2 regions of the Oceanobacillus iheyensis HTE831 genome follow, and region 2 is predicted to be linked to the other one. Evidence: a T-box and tRNA genes for the amino acid it is inferred to sense, from the RefSeq annotation. Region 2 holds a T-box; the other holds one or more tRNA genes.
What was found. A T-box is a leader RNA that pairs with one kind of tRNA and senses whether it is charged. The one in region 2 lies ahead of thrS (threonine--tRNA ligase), so its partner is inferred to be a tRNA-Thr.

Region 1: it encodes a tRNA-Thr, which carries the amino acid that the T-box ahead of thrS (threonine--tRNA ligase) is inferred to sense. The anticodon was not compared.

The regions. Positions count from the first base shown of each region.
Region 1 is NC_004193.1:217,165-226,239, forward strand. It holds rRNA gene OB_RS01180 (23S ribosomal RNA) at 1-2,231, shown strand, start outside; rRNA gene rrf (5S ribosomal RNA) at 2,306-2,421, shown strand; tRNA gene OB_RS01190 (tRNA-Asn) at 2,455-2,529, shown strand; tRNA gene OB_RS01195 (tRNA-Thr) at 2,533-2,606, shown strand; gene pgsB (poly-gamma-glutamate synthase PgsB) at 3,579-4,772, shown strand; gene pgsC (poly-gamma-glutamate biosynthesis protein PgsC) at 4,789-5,253, shown strand; gene OB_RS18350 (hypothetical protein) at 5,267-5,428, shown strand; gene ggt (gamma-glutamyltransferase) at 5,434-7,101, shown strand; gene OB_RS01215 (MBL fold metallo-hydrolase) at 7,290-8,081, shown strand; gene OB_RS01220 (flotillin family protein) at 8,126-9,075, opposite strand, start outside.
Region 2 is NC_004193.1:2,182,651-2,191,725, reverse strand. It holds gene OB_RS11105 (hypothetical protein) at 1-220, shown strand, start outside; gene nrdR (transcriptional regulator NrdR) at 240-713, shown strand; gene OB_RS11095 (replication initiation and membrane attachment family protein) at 740-2,074, shown strand; gene dnaI (primosomal protein DnaI) at 2,100-3,026, shown strand; gene ytxC (putative sporulation protein YtxC) at 3,195-4,040, shown strand; T-box leader at 4,095-4,318, shown strand; gene thrS (threonine--tRNA ligase) at 4,373-6,313, shown strand; gene OB_RS11075 (glycoside hydrolase family 10 protein) at 6,678-8,186, shown strand; ribosomal protein L20 leader region at 8,360-8,489, shown strand; gene infC (translation initiation factor IF-3) at 8,556-9,062, shown strand.

The sequences.
Region 1 (9,075 bases), 1.7 Mb from region 2:
GGCGAATATAGTATGTGGTCGTAGACCCGAAACCGTGTGATCTACCCATGTCCAGGGTGAAGGTCAGGTAACACTGACTGGAGGCCCGAACCCACGTATGTTGAAAAATGCGGGGATGAGGTGTGGGTAGGGGTGAAATGCCAATCGAACACGGAGATAGCTGGTTCTCTCCGAAATAGCTTTAGGGCTAGCCTCAAGATGATGAGTACTGGAGGTAGAGCACTGATTGGACTAGGGGCCCCTACCGGGTTACCGAATTCAGTCAAACTCCGAATGCCAGTTACTTAAACTTGGGAGTCAGACTATGGGTGATAAGGTTCATAGTCGAAAGGGAAACAGCCCAGACCGCCAGCTAAGGTCCCAAAGTATACGTTAAGTGGAAAAGGATGTGGAGTTGCCCAGACAACCAGGATGTTGGCTTAGAAGCAGCCACCATTTAAAGAGTGCGTAATAGCTCACTGGTCGAGTGACTCTGCGCCGAAAATGTACCGGGGCTAAACGTATCACCGAAGCTGCGGATTGTTCTTACGAACAATGGTAGGAGAGCGTTCTAAGTGCTGCGAAGTCAGACCGTGAGGACTGGTGGAGCGCTTAGAAGTGAGAATGCCGGTATGAGTAGCGAAAAAAGAGTGAGAATCTCTTTCACCGAATGCCTAAGGTTTCCTGAGGAAGGCTCGTCCTCTCAGGGTTAGTCGGGACCTAAGCCGAGGCCGATAGGCGTAGGCGATGGACAACAGGTAGATATTCCTGTACCACCTCATGATTGTTTGAGCGATGGGGGGACGCAGTAGGATAAGGAATGCGCACCGATGGACGTGTGCGCCCAAGCAGTGAGAAAGTCAGATAGGCAAATCCGTCTGGCAATTTCAAGCTGTGATGGGGAGGGAAATTGAGTACCGAAGTTCCGGATTTCACACTGCCAAGAAAAGCCTCTAGTTAGATCATAGGTGCCCGTACCGCAAACCGACACAGGTAGGCGAGGAGAGAATCCTAAGGTGAGCGGGAGAACTCTCGTTAAGGAACTCGGCAAAATGACCCCGTAACTTCGGGAGAAGGGGTGCTCCTTCATAGGAGGAGCCGCAGTGAATAGGCCCAAGCGACTGTTTAGCAAAAACACAGGTCTCTGCGAAGCCGAAAGGCGAAGTATAGGGGCTGACACCTGCCCGGTGCTGGAAGGTTAAGGGGACGAGTTAGCTCTTTGGAGCGAAGCTTTGAACCGAAGCCCCAGTAAACGGCGGCCGTAACTATAACGGTCCTAAGGTAGCGAAATTCCTTGTCGGGTAAGTTCCGACCCGCACGAAAGGTGCAACGACTTGGGCACTGTCTCAACGAGAGACCCGGTGAAATTATACTATGCGTGAAGATGCGCATTACCCGCGACAGGACGGAAAGACCCCGTGGAGCTTTACTGTAGCCTGATATTGAATGTTTGTGCAGCTTGTACAGGATAGGTGGGAGCCTTTGAAGCGTGAGCGCTAGCTTACGTGGAGGCACCCGTGGGATACCACCCTCGCTGTATGAACATTCTAACCCAGGACCGTGATCCGGTTCGGAGACAGTGTCAGGCGGGCAGTTTGACTGGGGCGGTCGCCTCCCAAAGAGTAACGGAGGCGCCCAAAGGTTCCCTCAGAATGGTTGGAAATCATTCGTAGAGTGTAAAGGCAGAAGGGAGCTTGACTGCGAGACCTACAAGTCGAGCAGGGACGAAAGTCGGGCTTAGTGATCCGGTGGTTCCGCATGGAAGGGCCATCGCTCAACGGATAAAAGCTACCCCGGGGATAACAGGCTTATCTCCCCCAAGAGTTCACATCGACGGGGAGGTTTGGCACCTCGATGTCGGCTCATCGCATCCTGGGGCTGTAGTCGGTCCCAAGGGTTGGGCTGTTCGCCCATTAAAGCGGTACGCGAGCTGGGTTCAGAACGTCGTGAGACAGTTCGGTCCCTATCCGTCGTGGGCGTTGGAAGTTTGAGAGGAGCTGTCCTTAGTACGAGAGGACCGGGATGGACACACCGCTGGTGTACCAGTTGTTCCGCCAGGAGCATGGCTGGGTAGCTACGTGTGGTAAGGATAAGTGCTGAAAGCATCTAAGCATGAAGCCCCCCTCAAGATGAAACTTCCCATCACTTCGAGTGAGTAAGATCCCTCAGAGACGATGAGGTTGATAGGTCCGAGGTGGAAGCGTGGCGACACGTGCAGCTGACGGATACTAATTGATCGAGGACTTATCTAAGTTCTTATATTGATGTCAAGTTACTCTTATTTAGTTTTTAGGGTACAAACCTAAATAACAAACAGACCAATTAGTCTGGTAGCGATAGCGAAGAGGCCACACCTGTTCCCATGCCGAACACAGAAGTTAAGCTCTTCAGCGCCGATGGTAGTTGGGGCTTTGCCCCTGCAAGAGTAGGACGCCGCCAGGCTGATTTTTGCTATCCAATTATTATTTTATATATTCCACAGTAGCTCAGTGGTAGAGCAATCGGCTGTTAACCGATCGGTCGTAGGTTCGAATCCTACCTGTGGAGCCATATGCTTCCATAGCTCAGTTCGGTAGAGCACTTCCATGGTAAGGAAGGGGTCAGCGGTTCAAGTCCGCTTGGAAGCTCTTTAGATAAACGCTTGTCCTGTATAGGATAGAGCGTTTTTTTGTGCTCTAATGTAATTAGCTCTCTGTGTTATGGCATAAAAACCACCCACGTTCATCAGGTATCTTCCATTAATGAACAAATTTCAATTCATTTATATGCATTTGGATTTTCTTCATCAAATCCTTCTCTTACTAAGCTACGGATTTCTTCTGTATCTCTATATATATTTTTTGGATTTCCTAAGTACTTACTTCGTGAGTTGTACGCCCATCAAACATCAGCTTCCTCTACTACAATTCATATAGAAATTTCACGCGTAATACATGTTAAATAGTCTTCTTATGCATTGAAAATCAAACTAGTGAACTTTCGAATTTTTTAAATTAGCTCTTATGTTAAAGAATGAAGATGAATATCGATAATATTACCGTTTTTTCAGAAAAATATTAAGTTAATTTTAAGTTAAATTTCTGTTTTAGTTTTATTAATTTCGAGGAGTTTATTCATGAGTAATTATTTTATTCGAGGCTTCTGTCCTATTCGTTAAAATAAAATTTTTTACCATTTTATTTGACAGAAAAATTAGATATTGGGTTAAAAATAGTTATAATTTATTATTTATATGATCGAAAAGTATCCTAATGAAATCTTTGTCTGTAAACATAAAATACTATATTTGGAAAAAATATGGAAATTGAGTCGTAAATACTATTTCCGTGTCGTTATATGCCGGTTATAGTGTAGGTGCAAGATATCAAGTGGTCAGCTAATTAGCGATTAGATTAAAAAAAAGGAGTGGTAGGTACCTAAATTGAAACGAAAAGAGTTCCAAACGATTTCAATCTTAATCAAGCATTACAGAACATTAAGTGTAATTGTCATTATTGGAAAATGGCGTTTTTAAAAGGTGCTTATATCAACTTTGTTTAGAAAAAGAGCCGGAGTGGAGGACAAAAGAAAACAATTTAAAATGATATAGAGGTGAAAACATGCTAGAAGAATTTTTAATCATTTTGCTATTAGCTTCATTAGCTATTTTCTTTGGAGTCAAAGATAAAATGATTAATGATAAAAATGTTGCAAGTATACCGGTCCGTATTAATGTAAATGGAATTAGAGGTAAATCTACTGTTACTAGACTAATAACAGGGGTTCTACAAGAAGCAGGTTATCATACTGTTGGCAAAACGACAGGAACTGATGCCAGGATGCTGTACTGGTTCGATTCCCAAGAGGCCCCTATTCAGAGAAGACTAGAAGGTCCAAATATCGGTGAACAAAGAAAAGTCATTTCTAAAGCTTCGGATTTAAAAGCTGATGCATTAGTAAGTGAGTGTATGGCAGTTAAACCTGATTATCAAATCGTTTTTCAAGATAAAATATTACAAGCAAACATCGGGTTAATTGTAAATGTTTTAGAAGATCATATGGACGTATTAGGACCGACATTAAAAGAAGTTGCAGACTCATTTTCTGAGGCAATCCCTCATAATGGTGATTTAATTATCAATGATAGTCCCTATGTACCTCACTTTAGACAGATGGCCAAACAACGAAATACAAAGGTGCATGTATGTGATACATCTATTATCTCGGAGGATTTTCTTAAAAAATTTGAGTATATGGTATTCCCAGAAAACGCAGCATTAGCAATTGCTGTGGCAGATGTTCTTGGTATTGATCATGAAACGGCTTATAGAGGAATGTTAAAGGCATGGCCAGATCCAGGTGCTATGCAGATTATTCCAATAGGTGATAAGAATAAACCTAGTTTCTTAGTAAATGGATTTAGTGCGAACGATCCAATGTCTACACTCAATATTTGGGAGCGTGTGAAGCAACTAAGTTATCCTACAGATGATCCCGTTGTTATCATGAATACCCGCTCGGATCGTTTAAATCGTACGGAACAATTTATCAAACAAGTGCTACCAAATATACAGGCAGAAACATTAGTTGTAATGGGGGATAGTACGGGACTTATTGTAGAGGAGTATAAAAAAGGAACATTTCCTGTTAAGAACCTTTTAGATCTAGAAAAGACAAGCACCGAAGAAATTGTACGGGTACTTCAGCCATACTTATCAGACAAGACGATCTATGGTATTGGAAATATCCATGGCGGGGCTGATGAATTAGTAACTCGTCTAGAACAAATGAAAATCGTAAAAGAATCTGCTTAGAGAAAGGAATTGAAAAATGTTTGTATTTGATACGGGAGATGTTTATTTAGCTATAGCTGCCGGAGTAATTCTGAGCTTGTTTTATACAGAAAGGACAGGAATTATTCCAGCTGGATTAATTGTTCCGGGTTATATTGCCATGATGGTTAACGCCCCTGTGAGTATTGTTGTTACATTTATGATTGCTTTTTTGACCTATTTAATAGTTATGAAAGTAATTGGGAAATTTACGATTCTATACGGAAGAAGAAAATTTACAGCTATGATTATCATGGGAATCATAATGAAAGCAATTTTCGATTTTGGTCTACCCGGTTATGCAATTCCTGAAGCAGTAGGTGGGTTGGTTGCTATAGGGATTATCGTTCCTGGATTAATTGCAAATACAATAGAAAAGCAAGGAGTCATACCAACAGTTGGAAGTACAGTATTGCTTAGTGGATTTACCTTAGGAACAGTTGTATTAACAAACTATATTTAAGGAGGAAAATGAAATGGAAGCTATTTTAGACAAACCAAAAAAGAAACAAAAGTCAGGACTGACACTAAAAGAATGGGTTTTAAGAACAACTAAAATGCATAAGAAAAGAACAAGTATGGATACAGTTATGGGATTAATTATAACTTCGGTTGTCTTTCTCTTATCGTTAGTGTGATATAAATGCAAAAGAAAGAACGTTTCTTAGAACATAAACGTTTTTACATGATTACTTTCGGTTTAGTGTTATTAGTATCTATTATAATCATTGGTGTTATAAACACGGGAAATGAAAATGAAGGCCAATCTACAGATGATGATGATTTCATTCTTCATAATTCGACTTCAGAGGAGAACGGTTCATATGGCGTGTCGTCTGACAGTTCGATTGCAACGGAGGTTGGGATGAAAGTAATGGAACAAGGTGGTAATGCTGTGGATGCTGCTATCGCAATTAGTTTTGTCTTAGGTGTAGCAGAACCTTATGGGTCTGGAATTGGTGGCGGCGGAACGATGTTGATTCACCCTAATAATAATCAAGATCCAATAGTCTATGATTACCGTGAAACTGCTCCAGACGATAGCTTGTCGTCAAGTGGTATTGGGGTACCTGGCTTTATTAATGGAATGTACCGCGTACATGAAGATTTTGGGACTAAAAATATGGAACAGCTCATTAACCCTTCCATTCATTTCGCTGAAAATGGCGTTACAGTTAGTGAAACCTTGCACAATGCATTAGAAGACGATGAAAGTCGTTTATCCGATTTAGATCATTTATTTCCAGATGGAGAACCGATTAAAGAGGGAGATTTATTAGTACAGGAACAACTAGCAGAAACATTAGAAGATATTCAAAGAGATGGTCCCAGCGCTTTCTACCAAGGAGATATTGCTAATGAAATTAATGAAGAAGAGGATGATATCGAAGAGGAAGACTTAGAGACATATAAAACAGAGGTAAAAGATCCTATTCAAGGGAAATTTGGTGGATATGATGTGTTGGCACCTCCCCCACCATCAGGTGGAGTCATGTTAATTCAGATGTTAGAAATGGCGGAGTCATTAAATATTGAAGAAACAAAAGGTTATCCGTTGGCTTTCTCTTTAAAAATGGGGTTAATCAATCGGATAAGTTACGGTGATCGCTTAGAAAACATCGGTGATCCTAACTTTATAGATATGCCGATGAAAGAATTAATTTCAAAAGATCACATTGATCATCTCGCCTCTAAAATTCAAGGACTTGAATTGTCGGAAGAGTATCGTAGAGATTTAGAGTCAGATGCTGATAAAGAGAATCATGCGAACACGACACATTTTGTTGTGGTAGACAAAAATGGGATGATGGTTTCCGTAACCAATACACTAAGTGATTTATTTGGATCAGGAGAATATGTTGATGGATTTTTCTTAAATAATCAATTGAAAAATTTTAGTAATAAAGAGGATTCACCAAACCTACCTGAGTCAGGTAAGCGTCCATTTAGTTACACATCGCCAACCATATTAACTAAAGACGACTCACCTGTGATAGGCATTGGAAGTGCTGGTGGAAGAAAAATCACAACAATGATTGCTCAACAATTAGTAAAAACAATCAAATTTAATGAACCAATCCAAGCGTCGGTGAATAGTCCGAGAACGTTTTTAGAATTTAATGAGGATGTGTTGCAAGTCGAACAAGATTCTATATTTTTAAAGAATCCTGAAGATGTAGGTCTTGATGTGCAATCTATTGACGACATGGCTTATCATGGGAGCGTTCAGGGATTAATTATTGATGGTGAGAATGGAAAAATACATGGCTTTAGTGACAATAATAGAGACGGCAAATGGATGTCTAAATAAGTCATGGAGCTTAATTATTTAAAAGTATAAAAAGACGTGCTCCATACAAAAAGAGCACGTCTTTTTATAATTTAAAGCACATAACGCTTTTTCAACTAGAAAACACTTCTAATAAATGACTGATTATTCATTCATTTTATGGTAGAGTTATAATAACCTGCTTTTTAATGGATTGGAGAGTGAACCAGTTGCTAGAAATATATGATAGAGAAAATATTACCTGTGTTGAAATGACTGCTCCTAAAATGAGTAAAGTATTTATATTTTTAGTTGATGGAATGTTAGTCGATACTGGACCACAACGATTTGAACCGGAGCTAATTGATTTTTATCATAACATAAGTTTTGATTCTGTAGTTCTAACGCATAATCATGAGGATCACACTGGTACAGCTCCCTGGATACAAGAGAACTTAAATGTACCAATCTATTTGCATCCTAAAGGAATCGAGCTCTGTTTTGAAGATACGCCTTACCCTAAATATCGTCAATTAACATGGGGAGGACGGGAGCCTTTTAAACCTGAAGCCGTAAAAAATACGGTTCAATCCCGCAATAAAGAATGGGAAGTAATCTATACGCCAGGGCATGCAAATGATCATATTTGCTTGCTGGATAAACAATCAGGAACGCTGTTCTCTGGTGATTTGTTTGTAACGCCAAAAACGAAAGTAATTATGAAGGATGAATCGATTCCTCAGATCATGAATTCAATTCGAACCATCTTAACTTATGATATTGGCTCCATATTTTGTTGTCATGCTGGATATGTTCCAGATGGAAAAGAGAAATTAAAGCAAAAATTAGCTCACCTTGAAAACCTCTATGAAGAAATAAAATATTTACATCAAAAAGGCTGTTCTATTAATGAAATACATTCGAAATTATTTCCAAAGAGTTATTCGATAATATCTGTATCTAATGGAGAATGGGATTCTTTGCACATTGTTACTTCTATTGTGAATGATCTAAGGCAATAAAATAACAAAGCCCCAGACTAGGGGCTTTGTTCAACTATATCCTTTTATGCTTCTTCATTATTACTTTCGTTCTTCTCTTCTGTTGTATTACCTTCTGCATTATTGGATTCATCTACGGCTGCAGCTTCATTATCTGGTTGATGATTAATTTTTGATGCTAAAGTTTGTATTGGAGCTTCAGTATCATTTGTATTATTTCCACCTGTAATACGATTCAACATCGCATTTAGATCCAATCCTGTCATTTGTTTTAAGCTATCTTGCATATTGGTCATCATTGATGTAACAGAATTTGGAATACGGTCCATACCTTTACCATCACCATTGTCTAATATGCGGATAGAGTCCACATTAGAAATTGGCTCTGATACTGCACGAGCAAATTCTGGAAGCATTTCAATAACCATTTCAAGTAACATAACTTCTTTATGTTCATCAATTGCTTTCGCGCGCTCTCGTATAGCTTGCACTTCAGCTTGGCTCTTCTTGGCAATAACTTCTGCATCTGCTTCCCCTGCACGTTTTTTCGCTTCAGCAGCAGCTTCCGCACGTTTTACTTCTTCATAGTAATCTGCTTCAGCAGCAGCTCTACGTACTTCTACTTCTTTTTGTTCTAAATCTACTTTACGTTGTCTCTCTAATAATTGTATGTCTAATTCTTCTTGTTTTTTCTGACGATCAACTTTAAGTCGTTCATTCTCAACTTCTAGGGAGCGCTCTGCTTGTTCTAAGGAGTAAGCAGCTTCTGTTTTCGCACGCTCTCTATCTGTTTCAGCTTTAATTCTCGTATCAGTAAGTTCTTTAGCCTTTCGAGATTCAGAGATACTGATTTCTTTTTCGTAACGTTCAATTTCCACCTGTTCATTCATTTGCGCCTTATGAATTTCTGTTTCTCTTCTATTGGTAGCTTCTGCGATTTCTGCATGCTTTCTAATTTGTGCCGTTTCCGGTCTACCTAAGTTAGTTAAGTAGTCACTGTTATCTACATCACGTA
Region 2 (9,075 bases):
TGTTTCTAAAGAACATGGGGAGATTAGTGCAACAACAAAAAAAGACAAGCGTGTCTTTATCGTTGCAACCATTATTATGGTACGACCTTATCATACTGCTATTGATTTTTCTGTGACCACAGAAAGTTTGCTACAGCTAGATTTTGGACATAGTTCTAAAGTTATTCAAGAATTATATGAACATATAAATAAAGAACTTCAGCTAATTTCGGAACATTAGAGAATGGGGTTGAACAATGATGCGATGTTCCAATTGTCAAAATAAGAATACTAAAGTGTTAGACTCTCGACCGATAGAAGAAGGAAGAGCAATCAGACGACGTAGGGAATGTGAACGGTGTGGATTCCGGTTTACTACTTTTGAACGAATTGAAGAAGTTCCTTTAATTGTGGTAAAGAAAGATGGTGTTCGTCAAGAGTTTTCGCGAGAAAAGCTAATGCGCGGTCTTATACGGGCATGTGAAAAAAGACCAGTTGCTTTAGAAACCATAGAAAGTATAGCGCTAGAAGTAGAAAAAAAATTACGAAATGCAGGTAATCCAGAAGTTTCAAGTAATTCTATCGGTGAAATGGTAATGGAACTTTTATCGAAAGTAGATGAAGTTTCGTATGTTCGCTTTGCATCTGTATATCGCCAATTTAAAGATATAACTGTGTTCTTAGATGAATTAAAAGATATAATTAATACGGATAAATCGATGAAAGATAAATGAAAGAGTAGAAAGGGTGTGTGATTTATATGAATTTTATTGGGAAGATTCTACCTATTGATGGGTACTATGTAATGAAAAAAGAACATTTACCTGTGGATTACGCCGTTTCGCTTACTCATTTATATCAACCATTAATAGGCATTTATGCTGTTTCTCTATATCATACCCTATTGCACGATTCAAGTATACATGCTGGTGGATCCCCACAGACACATCACACACTAATGAATTACCTTAATCTTTCATTGGATGAAATTTACCGATCTCGTTTAAAATTAGAGGGGATAGGTTTACTAAAAACTTATAAAAATAAAGAAGAAAATCGTGATTTTTATACATATGAATTGTTACGTCCGTATGCTCCAACCGATTTCTTTAAAGATGACATGCTATCGCAATTGTTATTACATCATATTGGAGATCAAAAGTTTGATATGTTATTTTCTCATTATGTTCCTAAAAATCTCGAATATGGAGAAAATATTACCGTCGACTTTAGCGATGTTTTTCAAACAGTAACTCCTACAGAAAAAGTAGCTAATGTAGAAAATTATAACTACCAACATAACTCAGTAAATTATGAAGTTCCAATGGACTTTAGTTGGATAGAACAAATGTTACACAAGCGTATGATACCTGTTAATCAAGTTTTAACTATGGATACTAAGCGTCTCATTTACCAAATGAAAGTGCTGTATAATTTGGACAGTCATGAGATTGAACGTGCTTGTCAATATGCTATCAATGAAGATTATCAATTTAATCAAAAAGAGTTCAAAGCAGCATGTCATGATATATTTCGTTCAAACAATAATCAACAATCTGTCCGGCTGTCTGAAAAAAATAATCAAGAAGTTAAGAAGTATGAAGTAACTAAACCGAAAACCAAGAAGGAACAATTAATTTATGAATTAGAAAGAATATCACCGACTCAATTATTGAAAGACTTATCAAGAGGTAATGATGCGTCAGACCAAGATATTAAAGTAATAGAGACTGTCATGACAAAACAAGATTTACCTGCACCAGTAATGAATGTGCTTATTCATTATGTATTATTACAATCTAATATGAAACTTTCCAAAGCATATTTAGAAAAAATAGCTAGTCATTGGTCACGGCTAAACCTTCAAACAGCAAGTGATGCAATGAACTTTGCTAGGCAGGAACAACAGAATGTTCAATCTAAAGTTAAGAAGAATAATTATACCAGACGTCAGAATACAACGAAGGAAGTTATCCCTGATTGGTTTAAAGAACGGAAAAACAAATCACAAGTAACTTCTGAAAAACCGGACACTTCGATGGAAGATCAAGAAAAAATAGCATCTAGATTAAAACAATATTTAAATGAAAATTAATCAAGATGTATAAGGGTGGTTAAGTGTGAAGCCGATACAATCAGAATTGAAAGCATGGATGAAGAAAAACAAAAACTTCCAAACGAGTTATCAGAATATCAGGAAAGAAGTATTAGACGACCCATCCATTAAGCATTTTTTAGCTAATCACCCAGAGTTAACAAGTGAAATTATCGATAAACATTTAATAAAATTATATGAATATAAGTCTCAATCCAAGCAATGTGACCGTTGTAAATCGCTTGGAGGATGTCAGAATATGATACAAGGATATTCTCCTGTGTTGGAAGCTGACAATAATGATATTCGGTTAAGTTATGAAAAATGCCATAAAAGACTTGAAGAAGAGCAAAATGAACAGCAACAAAAACTTATTCAAAGTCTTTATATGCCGAAAGAAATTCTTCAAGCAAGAATATCTGATGTTATTCAAGACGAGCACCGATCGAATGCTCTAGGAAAAGTTCTTGATTTTTTAGAAGCTTCCAAGCAAGAATTACCAAAAAAAGGACTCTATCTATATGGTTCATTTGGTGTTGGAAAGACTTATCTTTTAGGTGCAATTGCTAATGAACTTAAAAAGCTTGAGTACTCAATTTCATTAATATATATGCCGGAATTTGTTCGTGAAATTAAATCCTCTTTTAAAGATGATTCATTCAATGAAAAAGTAGATTTCTTTAAAAAAGCAGATATACTAATGTTAGATGATATGGGCGCTGAGATGCAATCTGCTTGGTTTCGAGATGAAGTGTTAGGTTCCGTTTTACAGTACCGTATGATGGAAGGTTTGCCGGTTTTTATTACATCTAATTATGACTTGGATCAACTAGAGCAAGAATTATCTACAACTAGGAATGGCGTAGAACAAGTGAAAGCAGGAAGAATCATTGAGCGGATTAAGCAAGTTACAACAGACGTGAAGCTAAGTGGGCCGAATCGTCGAAGCTGAGAAAACCTTTTATTGAACTCTATTAATAAAGTTCAATAAAAGGTTTTTTTGATACATCCATATCTTTTTTCATAAAACCATTTGCTAGTTTGAGTAGTTTATTCATTTTTTTAAATGGTTGTCCATATAATGTAACAGTTCGGTTGTGGATGAGGGTGATATGTATTGGTGGAGGTATTTTTTGAATTAGACAAAGAAGTTGTAAGTTTTTGTGAGTCTGTCTTTCGTAGAAATAGGAAGATGGAATTGAATTGGAAAACAAATGAAGATTGGGGAAATCATTTAACGATTGATGAAATATTACCTGCTGAAGATCTTCGCAAAACAATAAGTAATGCGATGGCAGATGTAGTATTAACACATCGTTTAGGTAATATGATTCGAAAAATGATTAATGAATATTATTACACGGAGCAAGAAGAAATCGAACGTATACATGATCTAACCAATTGGATTTTGACAGGGGAGGACGAGGATAGTAAGCATCTACGTAATAATAAAGATATTCATGGTTTACTGACCAAGTTGTTTGAAGAAAATATTGAATTTAATTCCGAAATTCATTTTGATTCATTAGTGAACTTTCGTTTATTACCTTTCCGAGATGAAATTAGACGAAGTGTCGGAGATGCCATTGATGAGTTTAGACGGGAGGAAGATCATCAAGCATTTATTGATATGTTACGTGCCTACATACAGAAGAAAGATGTTGGTATGGAGATTATTCATATTATGCAAGGTGATACCTTCCAATTTTATTATGATAATGGGAAACAATTATCGCGTTTAGAGCTAAGAATGCTAATGCGTGAAGAACCATTATACGTCGTCGGTCTACATGATAATGAATTTAATCTTGCTCCGCTAATCGCTATGGGGCCAAAGAAAATTAAGATTTATGGAGATGATCCATCAGAACCGAAGACGTTAACGGTTATTAATGTCTTTCAAGAAAAGGTCGATTTTGAACCAACCCGCAATTTTCCTTTTTCTTACTATTTAAAAAATGATTAGGCAGGCTTGATTTTCTGATTTGAAAGGTCTATAATACGAATAAATAACTGTATATTATTCGTGATGATAAGGACAAGATTATTTATAATTCATAATCTAGAGAAGGTATCCGTTGGCTGAAAGTTACCTTTATGAGATAAGTAATTACCACCTTGGAGCTTTGCTGGTGAATAGTTAGTAACCAGCAACGTATTTCTGCGTTAAAGATATAATGAAGCTATCCAGATATGGATAGGAATTAGGGTGGAACCACGACGTTACCAACGCTCGTCCCTTTGCTATAGTGCAAAGGGATGGGCGTTTTTTAATTATTTGAAAAAGGAGAATGAAACATGGCAGATTTATCGATTATTTTCCCAGATGGGTCAGAGAAGCAATTTCCAGTCGGAACTACGGGTGAAGAAATAGCAGCATCAATATCACCAGGTTTAAAAAAACAAGCACTTGCTATCAAACTTGATGGTGAACTTGTAGATTTACGAAGAGAATTATCATCTGGTGGAAGCATTGAAATCATCACATATAAAAATAATGAGGGCCTTGAAGTGTTACGTCATTCAAGTGCACATTTGTTAGCTCAAGCTATAAAACGTTTGTTTAACGATGTGAAACTTGGTGTCGGTCCTGTCATAGAAGAAGGATTTTATTATGATATTGATATGGAGCACAAATTAACTCCAGAAGATTTACCTAAAATTGAAAAAGAAATGAAGCGTATTATTGATGAAAATTTAGAAATCAAAAGGGTAGAAGTTTCTCGTAATAAAGCTCAAGAAATGTTTAGCGATATTGGCGATGATTTAAAATTAGAACTTATCGACGCTATTCCGGAAAATGAACAAGTAACGATTTATGAACAAGGAGAGTTTTTCGATTTATGCCGAGGGATTCATGTCCCTTCTACAAGTAAAATTAAAGCATTTAAATTATTAAGTATTTCTGGAGCTTATTGGCGTGGAGATAGTAACAATAAACAATTACAACGAATTTATGGCACAGCTTTTGAGAAAAAAGGACAATTAGAAGAACATTTACAAATACTAGAAGAAAGAAAAGAAAGAGATCATCGTAAATTAGGAAAAGAATTAGGTATATTTACAGTATCACAAAAAGTTGGGCAAGGCTTACCGCTTTGGTTACCAAAAGGAGCAACGATTCGTCGTAATGTAGAACGCTATATTGTTGATTTAGAAGAAAGATTAGGATATAGCCATGTTTATACTCCGGTCCTGGGAAATGTAGAACTGTATAAAACAAGTGGACATTGGGATCACTATCAGGACGATATGTTTCCAACAATGGAGATGGATAACGAAGAACTGGTACTTCGTCCAATGAATTGTCCTCATCATATGATGGTATTTAAAAATCAACTCTGGAGTTATCGTAATCTGCCAGTTCGAATCGCTGAGCTAGGAACAATGCATCGACATGAAATGAGTGGTGCGTTAGCTGGCTTACAACGTGTACGAGCAATGACATTAAATGATGCACATATTTTTGCTCGTCCTGATCAGTTAAAAGAAGAATTTATTCGTGTAGTTGAATTAGTACAACATGTATATAAAGATTTTGGTATAGACGATTACTATTTCCGATTATCTTATCGTGATCCGGAGGATAAAGAAAAGTATGTTGATAATGACGAGATGTGGGAAAAAGCACAAGCGATGTTAAAAGAAACAATGGAAGATATGAATTTAGAATATGTAGAAGCAGAAGGTGAAGCTGCATTTTATGGTCCAAAATTAGATGTACAAGTCAAAACTGCTCTAGGCAAAGACGAAACCCTATCGACAATCCAATTAGATTTCCATTTACCAGAGCGATTTGATCTAACATATATTGGAGAAGATGGTAATCAACATCGCCCAGTAGTTATCCATCGCGGTGTAGTATCAACAATGGAACGATTTGTTGCTTTCTTAATTGAAGAATATAAAGGTGCTTTTCCAACTTGGCTTGCACCGGTACAAGTAAAAATTATCCCAGTTTCATTACAAGCTCATTTGGATTATGCGAAGGATATTGAAGAAAAGCTTCGATACCAAGGAGTTCGTGTAGAACTTGATGAACGAGATGAGAAAATTGGATATAAAATTCGAGAAGCACAGACACAAAAAGTTCCATTTGCTCTAGTATTAGGAGACAAAGAAATGGAAAGTAACAGTGTTAATTATCGTAGATACGGAGAACAAGATACCGAGACATTGGAATTTGATCAATTCTTAAATCTTATTAAAGAAGAAGTAGATAATAAGAAGATTAAATAAGCGTTATTGATAAGGAATATTATAAAAACCGAACTGTAACAAAATGTTATTCATTTTCGCTACAGTTCGGTTTTTTGTGAGCTCAGGTTGGGCTTTATCATTCGATAACAAAAGTTCCGCACCAGTTCATACTCTATTAGCTTATTTGAAAGGACAATGTGCCCAATGATAGAAGTTCAATAGCAACTTTTGGCACTTTTTTCCAATAGGAGGAAGTAGTAGACTAAAAATTAATAAGGAAATGATGTTTTCTCTCGCATCCAGCCAAGAAATAGACCTCTTTTAGAGCGGTAGAAATAGATACTATTCTAGAGGAGGTGAAGTGGTAAGGGTACTAAATTAAAAATTTAGGAGGAGAGAAAGCATGAAACGAATAAGGACAAAAGGAGTAACGATTGTAATAGTTATGTTGATTGTGATATCTAGCCTCACACTTACACCTTTTACCACCTCAGAAGCTTCTTTTCAAAAAGAAAATCCATTTATACGAGCTTTTTGGGTACAAGCATTTGAACCCGGCTTAAAAACTCCAGAAGAGATTGATGAACTAGTTGACGATGTCCATAAAGCTAATATGAATACAATTATTGCGCAAGTTAGCAGAAGACATGATGCATATTACCAAAGTGATGTCTTACCATTTACAGAGGACCCATCCGTACCAGAAGGATTTGATCCTTTAGGTTATTTACTAACGAAAGCACATGAAAAAGGAATCGAAGTTCATGCTTGGGTGGTTGTAGGTCCAATGTGGCATAGCGTTTATGGTGATGCTCCATCAGATCCAACGCATATTTGGAATCTACACGGTCCGGATGCTCAAGAAGAGAGTTGGGCAACGGAAGATTATAATGGTAATGTACCATACTGGCAGCCCTATCTTGACCTTGGTCACCCTGAAGCAAGAAATCATGTTGTTGACATGGTGAATGATATTGCGAAAAATTATGAAGTAGATGGAGTCCATTTGGATTACATTCGATATCCAGAAGACGGGAAGGGATATAATGCTACTTCTTTAGCACGATTTCATGAGGAAACAGGACGTACTGATCGACCGCCAGTAAATGATCAAGAATGGATAGCTTGGAAAGTAGAACAAGTCGATTCATTAATCAAACGTGTATATACGGAGCTTCTGACAGTGGATTCTGATGTGGAGTTATCGGCAGCTGTATTATCATGGGGATTTCATAATCCAAGTAATACACATTGGTGGAATATGGATCCTGTTCAGCGAGCACATCAGAATTGGAAAGAATGGGTTCAAGAGGGGTATCTAGATTATGCGTACGTTATGAATTATGATAGTGATGCCGACCCGCGTAGGGCTTTACGTTTTGATCAATGGATTGAATGGCAAAAAGATTTACCGAGAAATCGAGGTATAATAATTGGTCCAGCGCTCTATTTGAATACAGTAGCGGATAGTATGAATCAAATTAATCGAGCGTTAACACCATCTGTTAATGGTAATATGGCTGAAGGAGTAAGCCCGTATGTATATAATATTTGGAGTAATGATGGTCTTCCTAAATCTGAACTAATTGATTCACTATACCTACCTACTGAACATAATGAAGGTAAGCCACCATTTGAAGCACCGACAGAGTTACCTGATCCTTCATGGCGTCAGGAAAATCAAGGACATTTATTAGGCCAGCTTACTAATGAACAGTCTGCAGTAGAAATTCTAATCCGACGTGGCAAAAATGGTAAAATCATTAAAACAGTAGAAACAGATGCTAATGGCTACTTTGTCGCTACGGATCTCTCACCAGGAAATTATTTTATCCATTATAAGAATAGTGAAGAACGAACAAAAGTACAAATTAAGAAGCAACAAGTAACAAAAACACTTCTGAAAGATTAGAAGGAAATCCTTGAGGTAGAGCGGATCGGTTTGGTTCTATCTCAAGGAATTTGGATAAGTGATTGACAGTATTACCGTGACATGGTATTCTAAAACAGTTGTATAAAAGTTAGTGAAGCTGTATTGACGTCATAGACGGGATATGGTAAGCTATAAAAGTTAATAAAATGATCTAAGACAAGTAGAAGCACCCGCTTCTCACCTGATTGACACCGATTATGGTAGTTGACTGGTTCCAACCTTTTATTTAAATGTATTTGGAGATGTGTGGGTGCGTGTATGTACCGACACTTTTTTAATTGCATAAAATAAGCTTGTCAAATAGATCAGTAACAATAAACTCGGAGGTGGCTGGCTATTAGCAAGGATATGAACGTTAATGAAAAGATTCGTGCTAGAGAAGTACGACTTATCGACTCAAACGGTGATCAGCTTGGAGTAAAATCTCGTCAGGAAGCATTAGATATTGCAACAACAAGAAATCTTGACTTAGTACTAGTTGCTCCAAATGCGAAACCGCCAGTATGTCGTATCATGGACTACGGTAAATATCGTTTCGAGCAACAGAAAAAAGAAAAAGAGGCTCGTAAAAAGCAAAAAGTCATTAATGTAAAAGAGGTTCGTTTCACACCAGGAATTGGTGACCATGATTTTGAGACAAAATTGAAAAACGCTCGCAAGTTCCTTGAAAAAGGGGACAAAGTAAAAGCTGCAGTGCGTTTCCGTGGTCGTGCAATTACCCATAAAGAGCTTGGTCGTGAAGTGTTAGATCGTTTCGCTGAGGAAGTAAAAGACCTTGGTACGATTGAAACAAAACCTAAAATGGAAGGCCGTAATATGTTTATGATGGTCGCTCCAATTAATGAAAAAAATTAATACGTAACAGTAG